DNA from 2 places in the Streptomyces coelicoflavus genome. Region 1 is predicted to be linked to the other one. Evidence: riboswitches for the same ligand, from Rfam matches in the RefSeq annotation. Region 1 holds a riboswitch; the other holds the start of a gene.
The links. A riboswitch is a leader RNA that binds a small molecule or an ion and turns the genes downstream of it on or off. The one in region 1 is predicted to bind glycine.
Positions count from the first base shown of each region.

Region 1 (4,204 bases):
GATCACACCGCCGCGCGGACCGCCCAGCGTCTTGTGGGTGGTCGTGGTGACGACGTGGGCGTGCGGGACCGGGTTCGGGTGCAGGCCCGCCGCGACCAGACCGGCGAAGTGCGCCATGTCGACCATCAGGTACGCGCCGACCTCGTCCGCGACCTTGCGGAACGCGGCGAAGTCCAGCTGCCGCGGGTAGGCGGACCAGCCCGCCACGATCAGCTTCGGCTTGGTCTCCTTGGCCAGGCGCTCCACCTCGGCCATGTCGACCTGGCCGTCGTCGCCGACGTGGTAGGGGACGACGTTGTAGAGCTTGCCGGAGAAGTTGATCTTCATGCCGTGGGTCAGGTGCCCGCCGTGGGCGAGGTTCAGACCCATGATCGTGTCGCCGGGCTTGAGCAGCGCGAACATCGCGGCCGCGTTGGCCTGGGCGCCCGAGTGCGGCTGCACGTTGGCGTGCTCGGCGCCGAAGAGCGCCTTGACCCGGTCGATGGCGATCTGCTCGACCACGTCGACGTGCTCGCAGCCGCCGTAGTAGCGGCGGCCGGGGTAGCCCTCGGCGTACTTGTTGGTGAGGACCGAGCCCTGGGCCTCCATGACCGCGACCGGGGCGAAGTTCTCGGAGGCGATCATCTCGAGGGTGGACTGCTGGCGGTCCAGCTCGGCGTCGACGGCGGCGGCGACGTCCGGGTCCAGCTCGTGCAGGGGTGTGTTCAGAAGCGACATGCGATCGTGACTCCTCAGGCGCCGGCGAAGGCGGTGTACTCGTCGGCGGAGAGCAGGTCGGCGGGCTCGTCCGTGACCTTCACCTTGAACAGCCAGCCGCCCTCGAAGGGGGCGCTGTTCACCAGCGACGGGTCGTTGACGACGTCCTCGTTGACCTCGGCGATCTCGCCGGAGACGGGGGAGTACAGGTCGGAGACCGACTTGGTCGACTCCAGTTCGCCGCAGGTCTCGCCCGCGGTCACCGTGTCGCCGACCTCGGGAAGCTGCACGAAGACGACGTCACCGAGCGCGTTGGCCGCGTGCTCCGTGATGCCGACCGTCGAGACGCCGTCCTCGGCGCCCGACAGCCACTCGTGCTCCTTGCTGTAGCGCAGCTGCTGGGGGTTGCTCATGGCCTGAATTCTCCTGTACGCGAGGAAGTGGCTGGTGAAGGGGGTGGTGGGGCGGTACGTCACACGGGCCGACGCCGCCGGGGACACAGGCGGCCGGTGCCGCCGGGGGCACCGGGGGCCGACACCGCCGGGGACACCGGGGGCCGGTGCCGCCCAGTGTCTACTTCTGGCGCTTGTAGAACGGCAGCGCCACGACCTCGTACGGTTCGTGACTGCCCCGGATGTCCACGCCGACGCCCTCGGTGCCGGGGGCCGCGTGCGCCGGGTCGACGTACGCCATGGCGATCGGCTTGCCCAGCGTCGGGGACGGAGCGCCCGAGGTGACCTCGCCGATCACCTCGCCGCCCGCGACGACCGGGTACCCGGCGCGCGGGACCCGGCGGCCCCCGGCGACCAGGCCGACCAGGACGCGGGGAGGCTCCGAAGCGGCGCGCTCGGCGGCCTCGGTCAGCGCGGCGCGCCCGACGAAGTCGCCCTCCTTCTCGAACTTCACCACCCGGCCCAGACCGGCGTCGAACGGCGTCAGCGCGGTCGACAGCTCGTTGCCGTACAGCGGCATGCCCGCCTCCAGGCGGAGCGTGTCCCGGCAGGACAGGCCGCACGGGACCAGTCCCGCGCCCTCGCCCGCCTTGGTGAGCGCCTGCCACAGCTCGACGGCGTGCTCCGGCTTCACGAACAGCTCGAAGCCGTCCTCGCCGGTGTAGCCGGTACGCGCGATCAGCGCCGGGACGCCGGCGACCGTGCCGGGCAGACCGGCGTAGTACTTCAGGCCGTCCAGGTCGGCGTCGGTGAGCGACGCGAGGATGCCCGGGGACTCCGGGCCCTGCACGGCGAGCAGCGCGTAGGCGTCGCGGTCGTCGCGCACCTCGGCGTCGAAGCCGCCCGCCCGCCCGGTCAGCGCGTCCAGCACGACCTGGGCGTTGGAGGCGTTGGCGACCACCATGTAGTGAGCAGACACGGCCGCGGTGTCGTCGAGCCGGTAGACGATCAGGTCGTCCAGGATGCCGCCGTCCTCGCGGCAGATCATGGTGTAGCGGGCCCGGCCCGGCTTCACGGTGCCGATGTTGCCGACCAGCGCGAAGTTCAGCAGCTCGGCCGCCTGCGGGCCGGTGACGGTGATCTCGCCCATGTGCGAGAGGTCGAAGAGACCGGCGCGGGTGCGCACCGCGACGTGCTCCTCGCGCTCGGAGCCGTAGCGCAGGGGCATGTCCCAGCCGGCGAAGTCGGTCATCGTCGCGCCCAGGGCGCGATGCGTGGCGTCGAGCGCGGTACGGCGCGGTTCGGTACTGCTCATCGGTCGGTCGTCTCCCATGACAGGACGTGGCGAGGTCGGTCCTCCCCATCTGTCATCGGAACCTGAGAGGTTCGCCACGGCCACCGGAGTACGGCGATCAGGGCTTGCACCTTGGGTGGGACCGCCGTCGGGGGCGGTCCGCTTTTCAGATGTGCCTCGCCCGCGCGGTAACGGGGCCTGAGAGATTCAAGGGAGGGACTTGCTCCTTCGGCGCCCCGGCGCGGCCGGGGACTCTCCCGCGCGGATTCAAACGGCCGGTATGCAGTTGGCGCCGCCATCATTGCACGCCGGGTCGATCCATGGCAGACCGTGATCTGTAACCGGCTTGTGGCAGTAAGCGAACGAAAACGCGAGACCTGCGCATTACCTTCTCTTTACACTCGACGGGGAGGTACTCGTGTACCGCCCCAGGGGAGGACGATCACGGTGAACAGGACCACGGCGTACGCCACGACCTCGGGACTCGCGCTGCCCAAGCAGCCCGCCGCCCCGGCCCCGGAGGCCTGCGCCCCACTGACCGCACCCGTCGTCCGCGACCTCAGGGACCGCGACGGCCACAGCCCGCACGCCCTGCTCTTCGGACCCCGGGACCTGGTGGTGATCACCGGCCTGCCCGGCAGCGGCAAGTCCACGCTGATGCGGCGCACCGTGCGCGGCGCGCGCCTCGACTCCCAGGACACCCGCGACCGCTGGGACCGCCGCATGCCGCGCCTCCTGCCGTACGCGCTCTACCGCCCCCTGGTCCGCCTCGCCCACTACGCCGGACTGCGCCGCGCGGTGCGCTCCGGCGAGGGCGTCGTCGTGCACGACTGCGGCACCCAGGCCTGGGTGCGCGGCTGGCTGGCCCGCGAGGCCCGCCGCCGGGGCGGCACCCTGCACCTGCTGCTCCTCGACGTCGCTCCCGACGAGGCCCTGGCCGGCCAGCGCGAGCGCGGCCGGGGCGTGTCGCGGTACGCGTTCCTGCGGCACCGCGCGGCCAACTCCCGCCTGCTGCGCGCGGTGACCGGGGGCACCCTGCCCGCCGGCTGCGCCTCGGCGGTGGTCCTCGACCGGGCGGCGGCCGACACCCTCCGCCGGATCGCCTTCACCGGGTGACGCACGGTAGGGCACCGGGGTCGAACGGGTTAGCCTTTCAGCCACGAAGCGGCGGCCACGAAACGGCCGTGAACAGCGGTACCAGGCAGGCGGTAGGTAGGCAGATGGACTTCCCGGCACAGGCGCACCCCCATCCGCACGGCGGGTGGCCCGGCAACGAGCTGGAGGAGGTGCTGTCCGCCTCCCTCGGCGTCCCGGCGGCCGGCGGCCGGATCGTGGAGGTCCTCGGCCGCAGCTTCCTGTGGATACCCCTGCCCAACGGCGGCGGCCCGCACAGCGGCCCCCTCGACCTGCCGTCGCTGGAGATCGAGGGCCAGGCCTACGTACCGGTGTTCAGCTCCGAGGAGCAGCTCCGCCAGGTCGCGGGCGCGCACATGGCGTACACCGTCGCCCCCGCCGCGGAGTTCGCCCGCGGTCTGCCCCCGCAGGTCGGCCTCGCGGTGAACCCGGAGGGCGTGGTCGGCATCCCGCTGCCGCCGCCCGCCGTGGCCGAACTGTGCCGGGCCGGACGCACCCCGCTGGACGGCCCCGCGTCCGGCGGCCGGGTCCGCCTCTTCGAGCCGGACTGGCAGGACGACCCGGTGGACTTCCTGGCCGCCGCCTCCGCCGAGTTCGCCGCCACCGGCGTGGTCCGCAGCGCGCGCCGCTGCCTGGCCGCCGTCGAGACCGCCGACCCGGTCCTGTACATCGGCGTCGAGCTGACCCA
Region 1 is NZ_CP108218.1:2,499,461-2,503,664, reverse strand. It holds gene glyA (serine hydroxymethyltransferase) at 1-717, opposite strand, end outside; gene gcvH (glycine cleavage system protein GcvH) at 732-1,109, opposite strand; gene gcvT (glycine cleavage system aminomethyltransferase GcvT) at 1,270-2,403, opposite strand; glycine riboswitch at 2,559-2,652, opposite strand; gene OHA99_RS10845 (AAA family ATPase) at 2,830-3,498, shown strand; gene OHA99_RS10840 (enhanced serine sensitivity protein SseB) at 3,603-4,204, shown strand, end outside.

Region 2 (4,204 bases), 4.5 Mb from region 1:
TCGTGGGCGGTCTCGGACCGCGCGGCGTGGTCGCCACCTGCTCGTACGAGGCGCGGGTGTTCGGCGTGCACTCCGCGATGCCGATGGGCCAGGCACGCCGGCTCGCGCCCCACGCCGCCTATCTCGTTCCGCGCTTCGAGCTCTACCGGTCGATCAGCGAGCAGGTCATGCGGCTGCTGCGGGAGCTGTCGCCCCTGGTGGAGCCGCTCAGTCTGGACGAGGCCTTCGTGGACCTGGAGGCCGGCCGGGCAGCCCGGGACGCGGATTCGGCGCGGCTGGCCGGGGGGAAGCTGCGCGCCGACATCCGCACCGTCACGGGCCTCACCGGCTCCGTCGGGCTCGCCGCCTCCAAGATGCTCGCCAAGATCGCCTCGGAGGAGGCCAAGCCCGACGGACTGGTCCTCATCCCACCGGGGACGGAGCGGGCCATGCTGGAGCCGATGACCGTGCGGACGCTGCCCGGCGTGGGACCGGCCACGGGGGACCACCTGCGCCGGGCGGGGATCACCACGGTCGGCGAGATCGCCGAGGCGGGCGAGGACGAGCTGGTGCGGCTGCTGGGCAAGGCGCACGGCCACGCGCTGTACGCCATGGCGCTGGCGCGCGACGAGCGGCCCGTGGTGGCCGAGCGGGAGACCAAGTCCGTGTCGGTCGAGGACACCTACGACGTGGACATCCACGACCGGGTGCGGGTCGGCGTCGAGGTGGGGCGGCTGGCGGACCGCTGCGTGCGGCGGCTGCGGGCCTCAGGTCTGTCCGGGCGGACCATCGTGCTCAAGGTGCGCAGATACGACTTCTCCACGCTGACGCGCTCCGAGACGCTGCGCGGACCCACCGACGACCCCGCGGTGGTGCGGGAGGCCGCCGCCAGACTGCTGGACTCGGTGGACACCACGGGCGGCGTACGGCTGCTCGGGGTGGGCGTCAGCGGGCTCGCCGACTACACGCAGGAGGATCTGTTCGCGCAGGCCGCGGGAGAGGTTTCCGAGGAACCGGCCGAGGAGCCCGAGGCCGGGCCCGTCGAGGAGCACGCTCCTTCGCCCGCCGAGCGCCGGTGGCCCGCCGGGCACGACGTACGGCACGCGGAGCTCGGGCACGGGTGGGTGCAGGGCAGCGGCCTCGGACGGGTCACCGTGCGGTTCGAGACGCCGTACTCCGACGTCGGCCGGGTGCGGACCTTCCCGGTGGACGACCCGGAGCTGGCCCCGGCGGACCCTCTGCCGCTGGTCTCCCCAGCGGTGCGAAGACCCGGTGGAGAACCCGTCGGCCCGCCCGGTGGGGGCGGCTCCGCGGGACGGGTGGCCGGGTAGCGCGGGCGGCGGGTCAGCCGTCGTCGTTGCCCTTGCCGGCCAGCTTGCCGAAGTCGCGGTCGGGAGGCGGGGGAGCCGCCGCCACGTCCAGGCCGTAGTGGTGGTAGAGCTGGAGTTCCTGCTCCGGCGAGAGATGGCGGCCGACGCCGAAGTCGGGCGCCTCCTTGATCAGGGACCGTTCGAAAGGCACGCGCAGGGTGCCCTCGACCAGCTCGCTGGGCTCCAGGGGGACGAAGGCGTCCCTGCTGAAGAGGCCGGTCCGTATCGCCGCCCACTCGGGGACGCCGGTGGCATCGTCGAGGTACACCTCGTCCACGGTGCCGATCCTGGTGCCGTCGCGGTCGAACGCCTTGCGGCCGATCAGGTTCCGCGGATCGATGTCAGTACGCACGGGGCCCTCCACTTGATCGCACCACTGGGCCGCACTGGGTCGCACACCAGCCGCCTAATCATCCGTAAGTACTACAAAAGAGCACATGTGGTCGGTCGGCCACTCGAAGCTCTCACGAGTGCCTCGCTGGTACGCTGGCAAACGGCCGCTGACCCCGCGCGGGAGAGTCCTCCGGACACCACCGGAGGCGCCGAAGGAGCAAATCCTCCCCGGAATCTCTCAGGCTCACGTACCGCACGGACGAGGTCACTCTGGAAAGCAGGGCGGGTGTCGACGGCTTCCGCTCTCACCGACGGTGAAAGCCGGAAGAGCCTCCGGGCTCCTCCGGTGAAGCTCTCAGGTTGAGATGACAGAGGGGGAGGCCGTCCGGGTACCCGCGCCGTGGTGCCCCTCGAAGGTCGTCAGACCAGGAGGCCTCCGCAATGACCGCCCATCGCACTCCGCTCTCCGAACTCGAACAGGCAGCACCGTTCGAGCAGCGCCACATCGGCCCCGACCACGAGGCCCGGGCCAAGATGCTCGCGCAGGTCGGTTACGGTTCGCTCGACGAACTGACGGCCGCCGCGGTGCCGGATGTGATCAAGAACGCCGACCGGCTCGACCTGCCGGGCGCGCGCTCCGAGGCCGAGGTGCTGGCCGAGCTGCGCTCCCTGGCCGACCGCAACCAGGTCCTCGACTCCATGATCGGCCTCGGCTACTACGGCACCTTCACCCCGCCGGTGATCCTGCGCAACGTCATGGAGAACCCGTCCTGGTACACGGCGTACACGCCGTACCAGCCGGAGATCTCGCAGGGGCGGCTCGAGGCCCTGCTGAACTTCCAGACGATGGTCGCCGAGCTGACCGGCCTGCCCACCTCCGGCGCCTCGCTGCTCGACGAGGGCACCGCCGCCGCCGAGGCGATGGCGCTGTCCCGGCGCATGGGCAAGAACAAGAAGGGTCTGTTCCTGGTCGACGCGGACGCGCTGCCGCAGACCGTCGCCGTGATACGGACCCGGGCCGAGCCGACCGGCGTCGAGGTCGTCGTCGCCGACCTGAGCGAGGGCATCCCCGCCGAGGTCGCCGAGCGGGAGATCAACGGCGTCCTGATCCAGTACCCGGGCGCCTCCGGTGCCGTCCGCGACATCAAGCCGGTGATCGACCGGGCGCACGAGCTGGGCGCCCTCGTCACCGTCGCCGCCGACCTGCTCGCCCTCACGCTGCTCACCTCGCCCGGCGAGCTGGGCGCGGACATCGCGGTGGGCACCACCCAGCGCTTCGGCGTGCCGATGGGCTTCGGCGGACCGCACGCCGGCTACATGGCCGTCCACGAGAAGTTCGCCCGCAGTCTGCCCGGCCGCCTGGTCGGCGTCTCCGTGGACGCCGACGGCAACAAGGCCTACCGCCTGGCCCTCCAGACCCGCGAGCAGCACATCCGCCGCGAGAAGGCCACCAGCAACATCTGCACCGCGCAGGTGCTGCTCGCCGTCATGGCCGGCATGTACGCCGTCTACCACGGTCCCGAGGGGCTGCGGGCCATCGCCCGCCGCACCCACCGGTACGCCACGATCACCGCGGCCGGCCTCGCCGCCGGCGGCGTCGAGATCGTCCACGGCTCCTACTTCGACACGGTCACCGCGCGGGTGCCCGGCCGGGCCGGCGCGATCGTGCACGCCGCCCGCGAGAACGGCATCAACGTGCGGCTGGTCGACGCCGACCACGTCTCCTTCGCCTGCGACGAGACCACCACGCGCGCCCAGGTCGGCGGCGTGTGGCACGCCTTCGGCGTGGAGGGCGACGTCGAGTCGCTGGACGCGGAGACCGGGGAGACGCTGTCCGAGGCGCTGCTGCGCACCGACGACTTCCTGACCCACCCCGTCTTCCACCAGCACCGCTCCGAGACCGCGATGCTGCGCTACCTGCGCCGTCTCGCCGACCGGGACTACGCGCTGGACCGCGGCATGATCCCGCTGGGCTCCTGCACCATGAAGCTCAACGCGACCACCGAGATGGAGCCGGTCACCTGGCCCGAGTTCGGCGCCCTGCACCCCTTCGCGCCCGCCGATCAGGCCCAGGGCTACCTGACCCTCATCCGCGAGCTGGAGGAGCGGCTCGCCGAGGTCACCGGGTACGACAAGGTCTCGCTCCAGCCCAACGCCGGGTCCCAGGGCGAGTTCGCGGGCCTGCTCGCGGTACGCGGTTACCACCGGGCCAACGGCGACGAGCAGCGCACCGTCTGCCTCATCCCGTCCTCCGCGCACGGCACCAACGCCGCCAGCGCCGTGATGGCCGGCATGAAGGTCGTCGTCGTCAAGACCGCCGAGGACGGTGAGATCGACGTCGAGGACCTGCGCGCCAAGATCGAGAAGCACCGCGACGAGCTGGCCGTGCTGATGATCACGTACCCCTCCACACACGGCGTGTTCGAGGAGCACGTGGCCGACATCTGCGCCCAGGTGCACGACGCGGGCGGCCAGGTCTACGTGGACGGCGCCAACCTCAACGCCCTGGTCGGCCTCGCCAA
Region 2 is NZ_CP108218.1:6,965,948-6,970,151, forward strand. It holds partial or broken gene OHA99_RS31290 (DNA polymerase IV) at 1-1,408, shown strand, start outside; gene OHA99_RS31295 (PRC-barrel domain-containing protein) at 1,324-1,701, opposite strand; glycine riboswitch at 1,851-1,946, shown strand; gene gcvP (aminomethyl-transferring glycine dehydrogenase) at 2,124-4,204, shown strand, end outside.
Region 2: linked by a shared signal. The riboswitch ahead of gcvP (aminomethyl-transferring glycine dehydrogenase) and the one ahead of gcvT (glycine cleavage system aminomethyltransferase GcvT) in region 1 are both predicted to bind glycine.